2 regions of the Agromyces badenianii genome follow, and region 2 is predicted to be linked to the other one. Evidence: predicted binding sites of a transcription regulator. Region 2 holds the regulator's gene; the other holds the start of a gene.
The links. Region 2 encodes LexA, which represses DNA repair genes until DNA is damaged. Its sites were predicted from a motif close to TCGAACANNTGTTCGA; they were not measured.
Positions count from the first base shown of each region.

Region 1: the regulator LexA is predicted to act here: its motif matches at 1,917-1,932, upstream of uvrA (excinuclease ABC subunit UvrA).

Region 1 is NZ_CP028913.1:1,663,772-1,673,886, reverse strand. It holds gene uvrB (excinuclease ABC subunit UvrB) at 1-1,823, shown strand, start outside; gene uvrA (excinuclease ABC subunit UvrA) at 1,988-4,879, shown strand; gene uvrC (excinuclease ABC subunit UvrC) at 4,884-6,908, shown strand; gene rapZ (RNase adapter RapZ) at 6,944-7,819, shown strand; gene whiA (DNA-binding protein WhiA) at 7,859-8,839, shown strand; gene DCE93_RS07935 (superoxide dismutase) at 9,042-9,668, shown strand; gene gap (type I glyceraldehyde-3-phosphate dehydrogenase) at 9,765-10,115, shown strand, end outside.
Region 2 is NZ_CP028913.1:1,200,074-1,210,188, forward strand. It holds gene metE (5-methyltetrahydropteroyltriglutamate--homocysteine S-methyltransferase) at 1-233, shown strand, start outside; gene DCE93_RS05740 (alpha/beta fold hydrolase) at 316-1,101, shown strand; gene lexA (transcriptional repressor LexA) at 1,182-1,859, opposite strand; gene DCE93_RS05750 (LysM peptidoglycan-binding domain-containing protein) at 2,128-2,505, shown strand; gene DCE93_RS05755 (histidinol-phosphate transaminase) at 2,549-3,640, shown strand; gene hisB (imidazoleglycerol-phosphate dehydratase HisB) at 3,637-4,251, shown strand; gene hisH (imidazole glycerol phosphate synthase subunit HisH) at 4,248-4,886, shown strand; gene priA (bifunctional 1-(5-phosphoribosyl)-5-((5-phosphoribosylamino)methylideneamino)imidazole-4-carboxamide isomerase/phosphoribosylanthranilate isomerase PriA) at 4,985-5,731, shown strand; gene DCE93_RS05775 (SseB family protein) at 5,715-6,527, shown strand; gene DCE93_RS14410 (hypothetical protein) at 6,777-7,256, shown strand; gene DCE93_RS05780 (dynamin family protein) at 7,140-8,726, opposite strand; gene DCE93_RS05785 (dynamin family protein) at 8,723-10,115, opposite strand, start outside.

The sequences.
Region 1 (10,115 bases), 460 kb from region 2:
TCCGCGAGCTCATGCCCAACAACGCCGTCGAGTACTTCGTGTCGTACTACGACTACTACCAGCCCGAGGCATACGTGCCGCAGACCGATACCTTCATCGAAAAAGACTCCTCGATCAATTCCGAGGTCGAGCGGCTGCGGCACTCGACCACCAACTCGTTGCTGAGCCGTCGCGACGTCGTCGTCGTGTCATCGGTCTCGTGCATCTACGGTCTCGGCACGCCAGAGGAGTACCTCGGCGCGATGATGCCGCTGCAGGTGGGGCAGCGCGTCGATCGCGACTGGCTCATCCGCAAGTTCGTCTCGATGCAGTACCAGCGCAACGACGTCGACTTCTCGCGCGGCAACTTCCGGGTGCGCGGCGACACCATCGAGATCATCCCCATCTACGAAGAGCTTGCGATCCGCATCGAGATGTTCGGCGATGAGATCGAAGCGCTCTACAGCCTGCACCCGCTGACGGGGCAGGTGGTCGCGAAGCTCGACTCGGTGCCGGTCTTCCCAGGGTCCCACTACGTGGCGAGCACCGAGGTGATGCAGCGCGCGATCGGCACCATCCGCATCGAACTCGAAGAGCGACTCGCCGAGCTCGAGCGAGAGGGCAAGCTGCTCGAGGCGCAGCGACTGCGAATGCGCACCACGTTCGACCTCGAGATGATGGAGCAGATCGGATTCTGCTCGGGCATCGAGAACTACTCGCGGCACATCGACGGCCGTCAGGCGGGCGAGGCGCCGCACTGCCTGCTCGACTACTTCGCCGACGATTTCCTCGTGGTCATCGACGAATCGCACGTGACGGTGCCGCAGATCGGTGCGATGTACGAGGGCGACTCCTCTCGCAAGCGCACGCTCGTCGAGCACGGGTTCCGCCTGCCCAGCGCACTCGACAACCGGCCGTTGAAGTGGGACGAGTTCAAGGCCCGTGTCGGGCAGACCGTGTACCTCTCGGCCACGCCCGGGCGCTACGAGATGGGCATCGCCGATGGCGTGGTGGAGCAGATCATCCGGCCCACCGGCCTCGTCGACCCGCACATCGTCGTGAAGCCCTCGAAGGGTCAGATCGACGACCTGCTCGAAGAGATCCGGGCCAGGGCCGAGCGTGACGAGCGAGTGCTCGTCACGACGCTCACGAAGAAGATGGCCGAAGAGCTCACCGACTTCCTCACCGAGGCCGGGGTGCGAGTGAGGTATCTCCACTCCGATGTCGACACGCTGCGTCGCGTCGAGCTGCTGACCGAACTCCGAGCCGGCGTCTACGACGTCCTCGTCGGAATCAACCTCCTCAGAGAAGGTCTCGACCTGCCCGAGGTGTCGCTCGTCGCGATCCTCGACGCCGACAAAGAGGGGTTCCTCCGGTCGTCGACCTCGCTCATCCAGACCATCGGCCGAGCCGCGCGAAACGTCTCCGGCGAGGTGCACATGTACGCCGACGTCCTCACCGACTCGATGAAATCGGCGATCGACGAGACGACGCGGCGCCGTGATCGCCAGATCGAGTACAACCGCGTCAACGGCATCGACCCGCAGCCGCTCCGCAAGCGCATCGCCGACATCACCGACGTGCTCGCGCGCGAAGAAGCAGATACGGCCGCGCTCCTCGCGGGCCGCGACGCGAAGAAGAAGACGTCAGTACCGAACCTCCGCCGCGAGGGCATCGCAGCGGCCGGTGCGAACGATCTCGAAGACCTCATCCGCGATCTCAACGACCAGATGCTGGTCGCGGCCGGCGAGCTCAAGTTCGAGCTCGCCGGGCGCCTGCGCGACGAGGTATCAGACCTGAAACGGGAGCTCCGGCAGATGGAGAAGGCTGGGCACCTCGGTTGAACGATCGGTATGCCGCTCGCCCGAAACGGCAGGTGAGTCGGCGGTTCCGCGTCGCAGGCTCAGCGCTGCTCGAGGCCGGGTTGCTTCGCTCGTTCGAACGTATGTTCGCTCAGAGCACGTGCAGTCGAGGCATCCATGTCGGTGGTGCTCTCTAAACTCGAAGGGTGCCAGTTTCACGTCTCGATGCCCATTCGCACCTGAGTGTTCGCGGTGCCCGCGTGCACAACCTGCAGAACGTCGACGTCGAGATTCCGCGCGACGCGATGGTCGTGTTCACGGGTCTGTCGGGCTCCGGCAAGTCATCGCTCGCCTTCGATACGATCTTCGCCGAGGGGCAGCGACGGTACGTCGAGTCGCTCTCGGCCTACGCCCGGCAGTTCCTCGGCCAGGTCGACCGACCCGACGTCGACTTCATCGAGGGGCTGAGCCCGGCGGTGTCGATCGACCAGAAGTCCACCAACCGCAACCCGCGCTCGACCGTCGGCACGATCACCGAGATCTACGACTACATGCGCCTGCTCTGGGCGCGCATCGGCGTGCCGCACTGCCCGGTGTGCGGCGAGCGCATCCAGCGCCAGACGGTGCAGCAGATCGCCGACCAGCTCATGGAGCTGCCCGAGGGCACTCGCTACCAAGTGGTGAGCCCGGTCGTGTCGAAGAAGAAGGGCGAGTTCGTCGACCTCTTCCGCGATCTCGCCGCGCAGGGGTACTCGCGGGCGGTCGTCGACGGCGACGTCATCCGGCTCGACGAACCGCCGAAGCTGAAGAAGCAGGTCAAGCACGACATCTCGGTCGTCATCGACCGGCTCGTCGCCGGCCCCGAACTGCTCGGGCGCCTCACCGACTCCCTCGAGACGGCGCTGCGCCTGACCGATGGGCTCGTGCAGGTCAACTATGTCGACGAGACCGGCCCGGCCGCGTGGGCGACCTTCTCCGAGAAGCTCTCGTGCCCGAACCAGCACCCGATCCAGCTCACCGAGATCGAGCCGCGAACCTTCTCGTTCAACGCGCCGTTCGGAGCCTGTCCCGAGTGCTCGGGCCTCGGCACCCGCATGTCGGTCGACGATTCGCTGCTGCTCGGCGATCAGAGTCTCAGCATCGCCGAAGGCGTGATCCTGCCGTGGACGTCGCAGGGCAAGAGCCTCTACAACTACTACGAGAAGCTCCTCGGCGGCCTCGCCCGCGACCTCGACTTCTCGCTCGACACCCCGTGGGAGGAGCTCGACGACGTCGCCCGACAGGCGGTGCTTCGCGGCGACAACTTCGAGGTCAAGGTGAAATGGCGCAACCGGTACGGCCGCGAGATGAGCTACACCTCGGGCTTCGAGGGCGTGGTGCCCTACATCGAGCGCCAGTACCTCCAGGCCGAGACCGATGTGCAGCGGGCCCGCTGGTCGGAGTACCTGCGCGAGGTGCCGTGCCCGGTCTGCGACGGCAAGCGGCTGAAGCCCGAGGTGCTCTCGGTGCTCATCCACGACGCGAGCATCGCCGATGTCGGGCTCCTGAGCCTCACCGACGCCCGCGCATTCATGGACCGGCTCGAACTGACCGATCGCGAGCAGGCGATCGCGGCGCAGGTGCTGCGAGAGATCAAGCTGCGCCTCGACTTCCTGATCCGCGTCGGCCTCAGCTATCTCGATCTGTCGCGGGCAGCGGCCACTCTCTCCGGGGGAGAAGCGCAGCGCATCCGACTCGCCACCCAGATCGGCTCGGGGCTCACCGGCGTGCTCTACGTGCTCGACGAGCCGAGCATCGGCCTGCACCAGCGCGACAATCGACGCCTCATCGACACGCTTATCGCGCTGCGCGATCTCGGCAACACCCTGATCGTCGTCGAGCACGACGAAGACACCATCCGCACCGCCGACTGGATCGTCGACATCGGCCCGGGCGCGGGGGTCAACGGCGGCACCGTCGTGCACTCCGGCAGCTATGCCGACCTCGTGAAGAACACGCGCTCCCTCACCGGCGACTATCTCTCGGGCCGCAAAGAGATCGCGATGCCCGAGCAGCGGCGCCGCATCGATCCCGAACGCACAATCGTCGTGCAGGGTGCAGAGGCCAACAACCTGCGCGGCGTCGACGTCGAGTTCCCCCTCGGCGTGCTGACCGCAGTGACCGGCGTCAGCGGGTCGGGCAAGTCGTCGCTCGTCAACGACATCCTCTATCGGGTGCTCGCGAACCGCCTCAACGGTGCGCGCAAGGTGCCGGGCAAGCATCGCCGGGTCACGGGACTCGATCAGCTCGACAAGGTCGTGCACGTCGACCAGGCGCCGATCGGGCGCACCCCCCGTTCGAATCCCGCCACGTACACGGGCGTCTTCGATCGCATCCGCAACCTCTTCTCCGAGACGACCGAGGCGAAGGCCCGCGGCTACCTGCCCGGTCGCTTCAGCTTCAACGTCAAGGGCGGGCGCTGCGAGGCATGCTCCGGCGACGGCACGATCAAGATCGAGATGAACTTCCTGCCCGACGTCTACGTCGCGTGCGAGGTCTGCGGCGGCCAGCGGTACAACCGCGAGACCCTGCAGGTGCACTACAAGGGCAAGAACATCGCCGAGGTGCTCGAGATGCCGATCAGCGAGGCGGCCGAGTTCTTCGAACCGATCTCGGCCATCCACCGGTACCTCAAGACACTCGTCGACGTCGGACTCGGCTACGTGCAGCTCGGCCAGAGCGCCACGACCCTGTCGGGTGGCGAGGCGCAGCGGGTGAAGCTCGCGACCGAGCTGCAACGGCGCTCGAACGGCCGCAGCGTCTACGTGCTCGACGAGCCCACGACCGGCCTGCACTTCGAAGACGTGCAGAAGCTGCTCAAGGTGCTCGGCAAGCTCGTCGACAAGGGCAACACGGTCATCGTGATCGAGCACAGCCTCGACGTCATCAAGTCGGCCGACTGGGTCATCGACCTCGGGCCCGAAGGCGGCTCGGGCGGCGGCCAGATCGTGGCGACGGGCACGCCCGAAGAGGTCGCCGCGGTGTCCGAGAGCCACACTGGGTACTTCCTGCGCGACATCCTCGACGCGGCGTCGACGCGCGCTGCGGTCGCCAGCTGAGGCGATGAGCACAGTTCTGTCGAGCACCGAGGGCGTCCCGTATCGCCCGAAGAAGGGCGAGATTCCCACCGCTCCGGGTGTCTACCGCTTCCGTGACGCTGATCGGCGTGTGCTCTACGTCGGCAAGGCGAAGAACCTGCGCGCGCGGCTGTCGAACTACTTCGCTCCGCTGCGCACACTGCACGAACGAACGCGCCGCATGGTCACCACGGCCGCTTCCGTCGAATGGACGGTCGTCGCCAACGAGGTCGAGGCGCTGCAGCTCGAGTTCACCTGGATCAACGAGTTCGATCCGCCGTTCAACGTGCAGTTCAAAGACGACAAGTCCTATCCGTACCTCGCCGTGACACTCGGCGACGAGGCGCCGCGAGCGGTCGTCACCCGCAATCGCAACATTCGCGGCGCTCGGTACTTCGGGCCGTACCCGAAGGTCTGGGCGGTCAACGAGACGCTCGAGATCCTGCTCAAGCTGTTCCCGATCCGCACCTGCAAAGACTCCGACTACCGCCGCGCGATGGCCAGCGGCAAGCCCTGCTTCGCCGGGCAGATCGGGCGCTGCTTCGGTCCGTGCTCGGGCCGCGTGAGCATCGAGGAGCACCGCGAGAACGTCGATCGCTTCGTGTCCTTCATGCAGAATCAAGACCGGCGCATCATCGGTGAACTCACGCAGCGCATGCGGGCGGCCGCGGCCGTGCAGGACTACGAGTCGGCGGCCCGATTGCGAGACCGGTTGCAGGCGGCGACGTCGTTCTTCGAGAAGAGCGCGGTCGTGCTCGGCGAGAAGGTCGACATCGACGTGTTCGGCATCGATCACGACGAACTGGCTGCTGCGGTGCAGCTGTTCATCGTGCGCGGAGGCCGGATCCGCGGTGTCCGCTCGTGGACGGTCGACAAGGAGCTCGATGTGCCGCTCGGCGACCTCGTCGACTCGGTGGTGCAGAACGCCTACGGCGATGGCATCGTCCCGCCCGCCGAGGTCGTCGTTCCCGAACTGCCCGACGACGCCGATGCGGTCGAGACCTGGCTCGGATCGATCGCCGGGCGCAAGGTGCGATTGCGCGCCGCGCAACGCGGCGACAAGGCGGCACTGCTGGCAACGGCGACGCAGAACGCGAAGCAGACGCTCATGCTGTACAAGACGCGGCGCAGCGCCGACTTCACGACACGTTCCCGCGCCCTCGAAGACATCCAGGAGGCGCTCGGCATGGCCGACGCGCCGCTGCGCATCGAGTGCTACGACGTCTCCCATCTCAGCGGCACGAACATCGTCGCGTCGATGGTGGTCTTCGAAGACGGGCTGCCGCGCAAAGACGAGTACCGCCGTTTCACCATTCCGAATTCCACCGACGACACCGACTCGATCCACCAGGTGCTGACGCGACGGCTCGCATACCTGAAGGCGCCCGACTCGATCGGTTCGCCGATCGAGTCGGACCCGGGGTCGATCGGGGTCGGTGCCGCAGACGGCCGTGAACTCGACGCCGCAGTCGGCGGCGCGGCAGCAGGCGTCTCAGCCGAGATCGCGGCGAGCGACGGCGAGACGGATGCCGCGGCATCCGATCGTCGAAAGAGGTTCGCCTACCGTCCGAATCTGCTCGTGGTCGACGGCGGGCAGCCGCAGGTCGCCGCCGCCGCGCGGGCACTCGAGGAGTCGGGTGTCGAGGGCATCTACCTGTGCGGCATCGCCAAGCGCCTCGAAGAGATCTGGACGCCCGACGGCGACTACCCGGTGATCCTGCCCCGCAACAGCGACGCGCTCTTCCTCTTCCAGCGGGTGCGAGACGAGGCGCACCGCTTCGCGATCACCCATCAGCGGCAGCGCCGGAAGCGCGACATCGGCAGTGTGCTGTCCGATATCCCGGGGCTCGGGCCGTCGCGGGTGAAGGAGCTGCTGCGGCATTTCGGCTCCGTGAAGCAGCTGCGCGCGGCATCCGAGACCGACATCGCCGAGGTGAAGGGCATCGGCCCGACGCTTGCGGCGACCGTGCACCGCGCCCTGCACGCGGATGTGGCCCCCGCACCCCGATAGGCTTGGGTGTCGACACGGAAGGGGGCCTCGACATGATGACCGCTGATTCCGAACAGCAGGAGATGCTGATCGTCACGGGCATGTCTGGCGCGGGGCGTTCCACCGTCGGCAATGCGCTCGAAGACCTGGGCTGGTACGTCGTCGACAACCTGCCGCCGCAGATGCTGCGCCCTCTCGTCGAACTCGTCGAACGGGCCGGCACGTCACTGCCGCGCATCGCCGCGATCGTCGACATTCGCGGCGGCGACTTCTTCTCGGAGCTGCGCGAGATCATCCAGGCGCTGCGCACGGGCGTCAACGTTCGCGTCGTCTTCCTCGACGCGACCGACGCCGTGCTCGTTCGGCGGTTCGAGTCGGTGCGACGCCCGCACCCATTGCAGGGCAACGGCACGCTGCTCGACGGCATCGGAGCCGAACGTGGGCGACTCGCCGAGTTGCGCGGAGCGAGCGACATCCTTGTCGACACCTCCGACCTGAACATCCACCAGCTCGCGAACCTCGTCACCGAGACGTTCGCCGAAGCCGGCCATGCCGGGCTTCGCATCACCATGGAGAGCTTCGGTTTCAAGTACGGCGTGCCCTCCGACGCCGACCTCGTGGCCGACGCCAGGTTCCTCCCGAATCCCTTCTGGGTTCCCGAACTCCGCCATCTCACCGGCAACGATGCGGTTGTCGCCGAGTACGTGCTGGGCCAGCCCGGCGCGGTCGAGTTCCTCGATGCGTACGCCAAGGCGCTCGAGCCCGTGCTCGCCGGGTACCAGCGTGAGAACAAACGACATGCCACGATCGCGATCGGATGCACCGGCGGCAAGCACCGCTCCGTCGCCCTGGTGCGCGAGCTGAGCGAGCGCATCGCCGCATTGCCCGGTGTCGTGGTGAGTGTGAAAGACCGGGATCTCGGCCGCGAGTGATCGACGGCCACGCGACAAGATGAGAGATGGGACGACGAAGTGGCACTGACCGCTGACGTGAAAGAGGAACTGGCGCGCGTCGAGGTGTCCAAGACGGGGGTCAGGATCGCTGAGCTCGCATCGATCCTGCGGTTCGCCGGCGGACTGCACATCATCTCGAACCGCATCGCGATCGAAGCGGAGCTCGATTCGCCGACCCTAGTGCGACGGGTGACTCGTGACCTGGCCGAGATCTACGGGGTGCGCCCGGATGTCTCGGTGATCTCGCCGACGGGTATGCGGCGCTCGAACCAATACCTCGTGCGTGTGCTCGACGGGGGAGAGACTCTCGCTCGCCAGACCGGACTGCTCGATGCGCGACGCCGCCCGGTGCGCGGTCTGCCGAACAAGCTCACGACCGGATCCCGCGACGAGGTGGCGGCGATCTGGCGCGGCGCGTTCCTGGCCAAGGGGAGCTTGACCGATCCGGGCCGCTCGGCCGCGCTCGAGGTCACCTGCCCCGGCAATGAGACCGCGATGGCGCTCGTCGGTGCGGCCGGCCGGCTCGGCATCTCGGCGAAGGCGAGAGAGGTGCGCGGCGTGCACCGCGTCGTCATCCGTGACGGGGAGGCGATCAGCGCGATGCTCGCCGTGATGGGGGCCACCGACACGGTGCGCAACTGGGAGGAGCTGCGCCAGCGCCGCGAGGTGCGTGCCACGGCCAATCGCCTCGTGAACTTCGACGACGCGAATCTGCGCCGATCGGCGCAGGCCGCCGTTGCGGCGTGCGCTCGAGTCGAGCGTGCGATGGAACTGCTCGGCGACGGGATCCCCGACCACTTGAAGTACGCGGGTGAGCTTCGGCTCTCGCACCGTGAGGCGAGTCTCGACGAACTCGGCCACTACGCCGACCCGCCGATGACGAAAGACGCGGTCGCAGGCCGTATCCGCCGCCTGCTCGCCATGGCCGACAAGCGCGCCGCCGACCTCGGCGTGCCGGGCACCGAAGCGAGTCTTCCGGCGGATCTCGACGAGGTCTGAGGCGACGGCCCCAGGTCGCCCGTTGGTCCCGCCCGTGACGGCAGGCTCGGTGAACCGGGTTCGCGAGCGCGCTGCGCGTCATGCAGTGTCAACCCCCGTGCACACTTGGCGTGCCTCCGCGCGGCGGGCATAGACTCGGAAGGCAGCCGCGGAACCCCGGGGATACGCCCGGACGCCCCGGCGCATCTGACAAGGAGAAGCAATGGCTGACTACACCCTCCCCGATCTGCCCTACGACTACTCGGCGCTCGCGCCGGCGATCAGCGGCACGATCATGGAGCTGCACCACTCGAAGCACCACCAGGCGTACGTGACGGGCGCGAACACCGCACTCGCCCAGCTCGCCGAGGCCCGTGACTCGGGCAACCTCGCGAACGTCAACAAGCTCGAGAAGGACCTTGCCTTCAACCTCGGCGGCCACGTCAACCACTCGATCTTCTGGACGAACCTCTCGCCCGACGGCGGTGACAAGCCCACCGGTGAGCTGGCCGCGGCGATCGACGACCACTTCGGTTCCTTCGACAAGTTCCAGGCGCACTTCACGGCGACCGCGCTGGGCGTGCAGGGCTCGGGCTGGGCGGTGCTGGCGTGGGACTCCATCGGAGAACGCCTGATCATCGTGCAGTTCTTCGACCAGCAGGGCAACCTGCCCGCCGGCATCGTGCCGCTGCTCATGCTCGACGTCTGGGAGCACGCGTACTACCTCGACTACAAGAACGTGCGCGCCGATTACGTCAAGGCGTTCTGGGGCATCGCGAACTGGGAAAACGTCCAGAAGCGGTTCCAGACGGCGGGTGAGAAGACCTCAGGGCTGCTGCTACTGTCGTAAACGGATGGTGTCCCCGGGCCCATCCGGGGACACTGCCGTCCGACCAGTTCACCAGTGAAAGTGCGCGTTCGCGCCATCGTCAACCAGGAGACATCTGTGTCTGTAAAGATCGGCATCAACGGCTTCGGTCGTATCGGCCGCAACTACTTCCGCGCCGCCCTCGCTCAGGGCGCAGACCTCGAGATCGTCGCCGTGAACGACCTCACCGACAACAAGACGCTCGCCCACCTCCTGAAGTACGACTCCATCACGGGTCGCCTGGACGCCACGGTCGAGTACGACGACGACAACATCATCGTCAACGGCAAGGCCATCAAGGCGTTCGCCGAGCGCGACCCCGCGAACCTGCCCTGGGGCGAGCTCGGCGTCGACATCGTCATCGAATCGACCGGGTTCTTCACGAAGGCCGCCGACGCTCGCAAGCACATCGAGGCCGGCGCCAAGAAG
Region 2 (10,115 bases):
TCGGCCCGGGGGTCTACGACATCCACTCGCCGCGCGTGCCGAGCGTCGACGAGGTGCAGGCCCTGCTCGAGCGCGCTGCCGGTGCGATCCCGGCGGCTCGGCTCTGGGTGAACCCCGACTGCGGCCTGAAGACGCGCGGCTACGACGAGACCGTGGAGTCGCTCCGCCACATCGTCGAGGCGACCCGCGCGGTGCGCGCAGGCCTCACCTCGCCGGCGCTCGCCGGGTCGTGAGCATCGTGCGGATGCCGCGGCTCGCGGCATCCGCACGGCTTGCGCCGGGGTGATGCTCAGGCGCGCCACGTACCGTCGAGCCATGCAACTCGCGGTCCACGAATCCGGCCGGGGCGCGCGAACCGCGATCCTCATCCACGGCATCATGTCGGATTCGCGCGCGTGGCATCGGGTCACCGCCGAGCTCGAGGGCCAGGGCTTCCGGGTGCTCGCGGTCGACCTCGCCGGCCACGGACGCAGTCCGCGTGCGACCGCGTACTCACCGGCCGCATGGGCGAGCGACGTCGTCGAGACGCTCGCGCCGCTCCTCGACAGCCCGCCCGACGTGGTCATGGGCCACTCGCTCGGCGGGCTCGTCGCGAGCCTCGTGGCCGATCGTCTCGCGCCGCGTGCTGCGATCTACATCGACCCGGCGTTCTCGTTCCCCAAGGGCCTCAGGGGGTGGGCGTTCAAGGCGTTCTTCGCGATGGCGCCGCGCCCGCGTCGTTCGGCGCTCGTGCGCATGAACCCGAAGTGGAGCGCGGTCGACGTCGACATCGAGCTCGCGACGCTCCGCGATTGGGACAAGCGCACGATCCTCGGCTTCTCCGATACCCGGCCGCTCGTGCCGCCGGCGCGGCTCGTCGCCCCGACGCTCGTGGTGCTCGCCGAGAAGAGCCTGCTCATCACGGCGAACGTCGCCCGGCAGCTGCGCGGTCAGGGGATGACGGTCGCGACGGTGCGGGGCACCGGCCACACCGTGTTCCGTGACGATCACGCCGGCTTCATGGACGCAGTGCTCGGCTGGCTTCGCGATCTCGCGCCCGCTGCGAGCGAGCGTGCGCCGGTCGCCGTGCGCTCAGCCTCATACGTGCGCTCAGCCTCATAGGGGAGCGTCGGGCGGCCGCCCGTCCGGCGGTCCCCGTCCGGCGGTCGCAGTCGAGCGGTGGGCGCGAGGGCGGGAGCCGGTCAGACGGTGCGCAGCACGGCGACGACCTTGCCGAGCACCTCGGCGTGGTCGCCGACGATCGGTTCGAACGCGCTGTTGCGAGGCAGCAGCCACGTGTGTCCGTCGCGCTGACGGAAGACCTTGACGGTCGCCTCGCCATCGAGCATCGCCGCGACGATCTCGCCGTTCTCGGCGGTGCGCTGCGATCGCACGACCACCCAGTCGCCGTCGCAGATCGCGGCGTCGATCATGGATTCGCCGACGACCTTCAGGATGAAGAGCTCGCCCTTGCCGACGAGCTGGCGGGGGAGCGGGAAGACCTCGTCTACCTGCTGCTCGGCGGTGATCGGCACGCCGGCCGCGATGCGGCCGACGAGCGGCACCATCGCCGCGTCGCCCACCGGAGTGGGATCGCTCGAGCCGACCGTGCGGTCGGTGACGCCCGGAAGTTCGATGAGCACCTCGAGGGCGCGGGGCCGGTTGGGGTCGCGCCGAAGGTACCCGGCGAGCTCGAGCTGATTGAGCTGGTGGGTGACGCTGGACAGCGAGGAGAGGCCGACCGCGTCGCCGATCTCGCGCATGCTCGGCGGGTAGCCCCGGCTCGAGACCGAACGCTGGATCATCTCGAGGATCGCGATCTGCTTGGCGCTCAGACTCTTGCGGCGGCGTGGCCGCCTGGCCGCCTGCACGTCGTCGATGTCGGTGCTCAACGTCTTCGCCCCTCGTAGCGGCCGTCGCGCGGCCGGATGTCGGTGGTGTCTGGTCGACTGTCTTCCGGACATTCGAAACTGTATCCGGCTCGCGAACATGCGGCAAACATTCGTTCGAGTGTGTCGGGAATTCGCTCCGCGATATCCCGGGCTTCCATCCTTGCAATGTTCGAAATTCGAAGATATATTCGGAACAGAGTTTCGCATCCGGCTCTCCCGGCCGAGAGCCGGATGCGACTCCTACAGGAGGTGTGACATGAGCGCAGTGATCGCAACGACCGGATTCCAGGCCCCAGGGGTACGGCAGGAGCCGGCTTCGGCGGCGACGCGTACCCGGCTTCGGCTGACGCGGCGCGGTCGCATCGTCTTCACCGGGCTGGCCGCGGTTCCGCTCGTGATCTGGGCGTTCGTGGTGGTCCTCGGTGCCGGCACCGCTGCTGCCGACATCGAGTCCAGTGGCGTCTCCTTCGAGTACACCACCGTGGGTGAGGGCGACTCGCTCTGGGCGATCGCCGAGTCGATCGATCCCAATGCAGACGCGCGCGACGTCATCGACGAGATCATGCGGCTCAACGGTCTCGACGACGCCGTGGTCGAGCCCGGGCAGCGCCTCGCGCTTCCGGTCGTACCGTGACGGTCGCCTGAGCCGCCCGCGCAAGCCTCGTTAGCATGGAACGGTGACGAGTCTCGAAGACCTCCCCATCCGCGACGACCTTCGTGGGCGAACCCCGTACGGGGCTCCGCAGCAGGCAGTTCCGGTCGCCCTCAACGTCAACGAGAACACGCATCCGATTCCCGAGGACGTCGCGCACGACGTGGTCGCGCGGGTCGCCGCGGCCATCCTGACGCTCAATCGCTATCCCGACCGGGAGTTCACCGAACTGCGCCGCGCACTCGCCGACTACCTCGGGCACGGTCTCGACCCGGCGCAGATCTGGGCCGCGAACGGTTCCAATGAAGTGCTGCAGCACATCCTGCAGGCCTACGGCGGCCCCGGCCGCACGGCACTCGGGTTCGCCCCGACGTACTCGATGTACGGTCTGCTCGCCTCGGGCACGGGCACCGAGTGGATCACCGCGGGCCGTGACGAGGAGTTCGAGTTGAGCGCCGCCACCGCCGTCGCCGCGGTGCGCGCGCACGACCCCGACATCGTGCTGCTCTGCGCGCCGAACAACCCGACCGGCACCCCGCTCTCACTCGAGACGATCGAGGCGGTCGCCGACGCGGCACGCGGCATCGTCGTCGTCGACGAGGCCTATTTCGAGTTCGCCGACCCGGGCAGCCAGAGTGCGCTGACCCTCTTGGCCGGGCGCCCGCGCCTGCTCGTGTCTCGCACGATGAGCAAGGCCTTCGCGTTCGCAGGAGCACGCGTCGGCTACCTCGCCGGCGATCCTGCCGCGATCGACGCGCTCCGACTCGTTCGGCTTCCCTATCACCTCTCGGCGCTCACACAGGCCGCCGCCCTCGGCGCCCTCGCGCACTCCGTCGAGATGCTCTCGATGGTCGACGAGATCCGCGCCCAGCGCGAGCGCATCTCGACGGAGCTCGGGCGGCTCGGGTTCCACCCCTACCGCAGCGGATCCAACTTCGTGCTGTTCGGCGGGGTCGACGACCCCGGCGCGGTGTTCGGGCAACTGCTCGCGCGAGGCATCCTGATCAGGGAGATCGGCATCCCCGGGCACCTGCGGGTGACGGCCGGCACCGAGGCGGAAACCACCGCCTTCCTCGAGGCGATCGCCGTTTCGGCCCCGAATAGGATGGCCTCATGACCGAATCGAGGCCGCCGCGCACCGCCAGGGTCCAGCGCGAGACGAGCGAATCCAGCATCGACCTCTCGATCGACCTCGACGGCGCAGGCACGAGCGACATCGAGACCAGGGTGCCGTTCTACGACCACCTGCTCACGGCGTTCGCGAAGCACTCGCTCACCGACCTCACCGTGCGGGCACGGGGCGACATCGAGATCGACGTGCACCACACGGTCGAAGACGTCGGCATCGTGCTCGGCCAGGCGATCAGGCAGGCGCTCGGCGACAAGCGCGGCATCTCGCGGTACGGTGACGCGCTCGTGCCCCTCGACGAGGCACTCGCGCAGGCCGTCGTCGACATCTCGGGGCGCCCGTTCCTCGTGCACGGCGGTGAACCGGCCGGCTTCGAGTACCACCTCATCGGCGGTCACTTCACCGGCTCCATGGTGCGACACGTGTTCGAGGCGATCTCGTTCAACGCCGCGCTCACGGTGCACGTCACCGTGCTCGGCGGCCGCGACCCGCACCACATCGCCGAGGCAGAGTTCAAGGCGTTCGCCCGTGCGTTCCGTCAGGCGAAGGCGTACGACCCGCTCGTCTCCGGCGTGCCGTCGACCAAGGGTGCGTTGTGAGCCGCAGCCGACGCATCGTCGTGCTCGACTACGGCTCGGGCAACGTGCACTCGGCCGCGAAGGCGCTCGAACGCGCCGGCGCCGAGGTCGCCGTCACCTCCGACCGAAGCACGGCGCTCGAGGCAGACGGCCTCGTGGTTCCGGGAGTCGGGGCGTTCAAGGCGGTCATGGACCAGCTGCACGCCGTACGGGGCGAAGAGATCATCGACCGCCGACTCGCCGGCGGGCGCCCGGTGCTGGGCATCTGCGTCGGCATGCAGGTGCTGTTCGAGCGGGGCGTCGAGCGCGGCGTCGACACCGAGGGCCTCGGCGAATGGCCGGGAACGGTCACCGAACTTCCGGCCGAGGTGCTCCCGCACATGGGCTGGAACACGGTCGAGCCGGGCGAGGGCTCGGCCCTCTTCGCGGGCATCGAAGACGAGCGGTTCTACTTCGTGCATTCCTTCGCCGCGCAGGAGTGGCTGCTCGACGTGCAGCCGCCCTTCCCGCAGCCCGCACTGACGTGGGCCGAGCACGGCGGCCGGTTCCTGGCGGCGGTCGAGAACGGGCCGCTGTCGGCGACGCAGTTCCATCCCGAGAAGTCGTCGGATGCCGGCATCCGCTTGCTCGCCAACTGGCTCGGCACGCTGCACTGAGCCGTACGGCGTCATGTGCACGCCGCTCCGACCGGGCCGGACTATGATGCTGTGACTGTGCCGACTCGCAGGCGCGACCGCGATAACGAGGACAGTGAATGAGCGAATTCAACAAGACCGCACGCCTTGTGCTGCTTCCGGCCGTCGATGTGGCCGGCGGCAAGGCGGTGCGCCTGACCAAGGGCGAGGCCGGCACCGAGACCAACTACGGCGACCCCGTGGATGCCGCGGTCGATTGGGCCGATCAGGGTGCCGAGTGGATCCACCTCGTCGACCTCGACGCCGCGTTCGGTCGCGGCTCGAACGCGGCCATCCTGAAGAAGGCGATCCGCCAGGTGCGCGGGGTCAACGTCGAACTCTCGGGCGGCATCCGTGATGACGAGTCGCTCGAGCACGCCCTCGCCATCGGCGCCAAGCGCATCAACCTCGGCACCGCGGCGCTGGAGAATCCCGAATGGGCCGCTTCGGTGATCGCGCAGTACGGCGAGGCGATCGCGGTCGGCCTCGACGTGCGCGGCACGACGCTCGCCGCGCGCGGCTGGACTCAGGACGGCGGCGACCTCTGGCAGGTCATGGACCGGCTCGAAGAGGCCGGCGCCGCCCGTTACGTCGTGACCGACGTCACGAAGGACGGCACGCTGCAGGGGCCGAACCTCGACCTGCTCCGCCAGGTGATGGACCGTACCCATCGGCCGGTCGTCGCATCGGGCGGCATCTCGAGCCTCGACGACATCGTGGCCCTTCGCGAGCTCGTTCCGCTCGGGCTCGAGGGCGCGATCGTCGGCAAGGCGCTCTACGCCGGTGCCTTCACACTGGCCGAGGCGCTGGATGTCGCCTCGCAGTGAGCCCGGTGCGCAGCCGGGGACCGAGGCGACGGATGCCGCGGCATCCGCCGACTCGGCCGGCGTACCGTGGGCCGGGCGTTCGTTCCAGCCCAACACGCACGCGGCCGACGACGGTCGCGCGCCCGAGGGGCTCGTCGCTGCGCTGACGGCCTTCCGTGCCGGGCTAGGCGGGCAAGCGCCCGTCGTGGCCGAGTTCGCCCGATCGCGGCTGCTGATCCCGCTGCTCGCCGAACTCGGTGACGGGGGTTCCGAGACCGGCGCTCACGGGCCCGCGGTCGACAAGAGCCAGGACCTCTCGATCGTCACGGTGCAGGGTCCCGACGGACGCAAGGTGCTGCCCGTGTTCGCCTCGGTCGAGGCGATGTCGCACTGGAACCCGCTCGCGCGGCCAGTGCCGGCCGACGGCGTGCGGGTCGCGCTCGCGGCCGCCGACGACGGCACCGACCTCGTCGTGCTCGACCCCGGTTCGCCGACCGAGTTCGTGCTCCGCCGCCCAGCGGTGTGGGCCGTCGCCCAGTCGCAGCCGTGGCATCCGTCATTCGACTCGAGCGAGGTGCGCGACGCGTTCGAGCGCACGATCGCGACGGAACTCGCCGTCCTCGGTGTCGAGCTGACCGCCGGTGACCCCGATGCCCGACTCGCCGGCCCCGAACTCGTCGTACGGCTCTCCCTGGTGGCGGGTCTCACGCGCGCCGAGCTCGACGCGGTCCTGCAGCGTCTCGCCGCACGATGGGCTGCCGACGACGCGATCGCGATGCTCGTCGACTCGCTGACGGTGCGGTTGATCTCGGCCTGATCCGGCGCCTCCGCATACCCCCCGAGGCGTGGGCCCGCAATGGGGGTTCGGCGCGTCGTCGCCTGTCGTATATTGCTCGGTATGGCGGATGCTGAATCGACGTCCCCGGGCGACGGCGCCGCGCGGGCCGCGTCGCGAGGGGTGGAGCCATCGGCGCCGCCCCGCCGCGCGGATGACGAGGTGCCGCCGCCGGCACGGCCTCCGATGTCCTACGCCGCAGACAGGCCACCGGTGCTGCGCAAGATTCCCATGCCCGGCGCGGTGAGGAGTGCGCGGGCGCTGTGGGTGCTCAGCTTCGTGCTCAGCGGAGGGGCGGTGCTCATCGCGTTCCTGGCGCGTGACACTCTCATCGCGGACCTCACGGAGACGCTCGGCCGACTCGCCCCGGGCTACGAGCAGACCGAGGTCGACTCGATGGTCCGACTCATCTACTGGGCGAGCATCGTCGGGCTCGCGCTGGTGGTCGCGATCGAAGCGGTGCTGCTCGGGTCGCTCCTCGGCCGCCGCGGTGGAGCGCGGTGGTGGCAGCTGCCCGTTCTGGCCCTGCACACGGGCGTCGTGCTCGTGGCATCGGCCTTCCTCGCCATCGGGGACTGGGCAGTCGCCATCCAGCTACTGATCCTGGCCGGCCTCGCGCTCGCCGTCGTCGCCTGGGTGCTGTGCGTCGTCCCGTCGGCCAACCGCTGGTTCCGGATGAAGGACGAGGCGCAGGTGGCGGCGCTCGACTGAGGACGGTGCGACGCCCATCACGAGGGCCTCGCAGGAGCGGATCACCACCTGACTCGCCTCGAGGGCCGCCCGGTCGAGCAGCGGGCTTCCGACCATCCCGCGCCACCGGCGCAGTGCGTCGGTCGCAGCCGTGCGCAGTTCGTCGGGCGAGGCGCCGTCGGGCAGTCCCAATCGGCGTGCCGAGGATGTTCCGGATCCGCCGATCAGGCGCTCCGCTTCCGCCGCGTCCGCGCGCGGAAGGGAGAGACCGACGGTGCGGGCATTCGAGAGCGCGGCCAGCTCGCGGAGCTCGTGCGCGTTCGCTTCGAGGCGTTCGACCGCGCTCGCGAGCTCGGGGCCGTGTCGTGTGGGCCGACGGTCGAGCAGCGTCCTGATGGCGGCGAGGGCGGCGCGAGCCTTCAACGCATCCGATCGCGACCGGAACTGGTCGGACACGAGCCGCAGCAGTTCCTCCATGCCGCTCCGGCGGTAGAGCTCGTCGGCCAACTCGGTCGAGTCGTCGAACCCGGAGCGAATGGCGACGGCCGACATCCGGATGCCGAACAAACCGAAGCGTTCGAGGAGCAGTTCGCGGTCCTCGGCGGAGACCTCGATGCCGGCGTCCGCCCGGACGAACCGGTCGACGGAGACGAGCAACCGCTCGCGGGCCTCGCGGCCGAGGCGCGCCACCTGCCGAAGTGCGTCGAATTCGCGTTGGCGCAGCGTCCGCGCCGATTGCCCCAGGAGGCCGGCGATCGGCACGACGTCGAGCGCGAGCGAGCGCAGGGCTCCGTCCGTGCGGTAACGCTCGGCGATCGTGCGCGCCGAGAGCAGTGCATCGATGCGTCCGGCTCCGATCTCGTCGGCCCGGGAGAGCACCGCCATGGCGTTGACGGTGCTGGACGTGCCGACCGACGTGTCGTGGAAGGCCGAGAGGAATCCGAGGTCGGCCGTGTGGAGGTGGCGCATCAGATAGATGATGGCGTCCGCCTCCGAAGGCGAATCCGCCGGGGTGAGGAACGCCGCCGACCGTGCAGAGACGGCTGCGGAGAGCGACGCGATGCCCGGGGTGTCGATGAGCGTCACGTCTTCGAGCCGCTTCGACGGCCACTCGACGTCGATCCGCTGCACCTCGTCGGCGGGCGTCGGCCCCAGGTCGATGGCCAGCTGCCCGGCGTCTCGCCGCACCGGCAGGAGCCTCGTGTCTCCTGATCGAAGGTGCATCGTGATCCGCGGCGTCGCCCCATGCCGGTACCAGGTGATGACCTTCGTGCATTCGCCCGCGTCGGTCGGGGCGATCTCCTCGCCGATGATCGCGTTGAGCAGTGTCGACTTCCCGGCCTTGACCATGCCCGCGATGGCGACCCGAAGCGGCTCGGCGAGCCGGTCGGCGTGCGCACGGAGGTGCCGCTGTGCGTCTTCATCGTCGCGATACTCCGCGGCGGCGGCATCGAGCAGTGCCCGCGTCTCGTCGAGCACGCTGAGCGTCACTTCGGCGCCGTCCCGACCGAGGGGCGCGGCGCCGCGACGGCCGACGCGGGTGGCCGGTCGGCCGGAGAAGCCGTCTGGTCGGTTCCTCCGGCCGCGCCTCCCGAGGCTCCCGTCGTGACGAGGCGTGCGCGCTTCGTGAGCGCATCGACGCGTTCGAGCTCCTTCCGCAGCGCGGTGACTCGCTGGTCGCGTTGGGTCGCGTACATCGTGGCCGCCTTCTGCGCCGCGAGCACCGAGTCCGCGAGCGAGCGGTGGTGCTCGTCGGCGATCGCGGTGAAGTGGTCGCGCGTGGTGCGCTGCACGATCCTCAGGCGATCGCGCAACTGCTTCCCGACCTGGAAGATGATCTCGTCGACCTGGCGCCGGATGAGCGTCTTCGCCTCGTTCTGCCGTCGCTGCAACCGGGCCTCGGCATCGTCCTTGTACGCCTTCCGGCCGATCACGGCGCCCGCCGCCAGTGAGAGCGGGTTGATGAGCGACATCCCGACGATGCTGGTGATGATGCCCACCATGAGGACGCCCCCGTAGGACCCCTTGAGGCCGATGTAGAACTTCTGGGCCGCACCGAGCCGGCCCGCGTCGAGCTCGGCGACCGTTCCGACGGTGTCGAGGACGTCGCGCGTGTCATCCACGTCGATGACTGGGAGGGCGACCTCGTCTTCGGTGAAGTACCGCGCCACTCGTTCCGAGAGCCAGGTGGCGCGCTCCTGCGTCCAGACGAACGTGTCGGTCACGGCCGCTGAGACGCGCTTCTCGAACCACTCGACGAACTGGTCCCAGACGGGCCCGGGGTCGCCCTCGTCGATCGAATCCTCGGCATCGCGCTGGATCGAGCGCATCCGATCGCGCAGATCGTGCTCCATGTCGGCGATGAGATCGGTCACCCCGTCGTTCAGCGAGACCTGCCAGCGTGACGAGATCCTTCGAAGCTCATCGGCGCGCCCCTTCGTGGCCTCCAGCTGCGCCACGATCTCCGGCGTGCGCTCGGGATTCTGGAGCGCGCTCAACTCGGAATCGATGGCGAGGCGCACGTGGTCGGTCGTCGACAGGAGGTCGCTCGCGGTGGATCGGCGCTGGAGGAGCTCCGCGTTGCCCACGATGTCGCGTCGGAGGTACGAGAGCAGCTCGGGGAAGCCGGACTCCTCGTTGAGCTCGGAGTCCGTGGAACCGATTGCGGTCAGCCGGAGCTGGGATGAGACGGGGAACAGCCGGATCGCCGGGTCGAGGGCGGCGAGATGGGCGCGGTTCAGCTCCTCGACCCGCCGCCACTGCGGGTACAGGTCGGTCTTGGTCAGCACGCAGGCCACGTTGGGGGAGATGCGCATCGCGTGACGGAGGAACTGGACCTCGGGCTCGGTGTACTCCTGCGACGCATCCGACACGAACAGC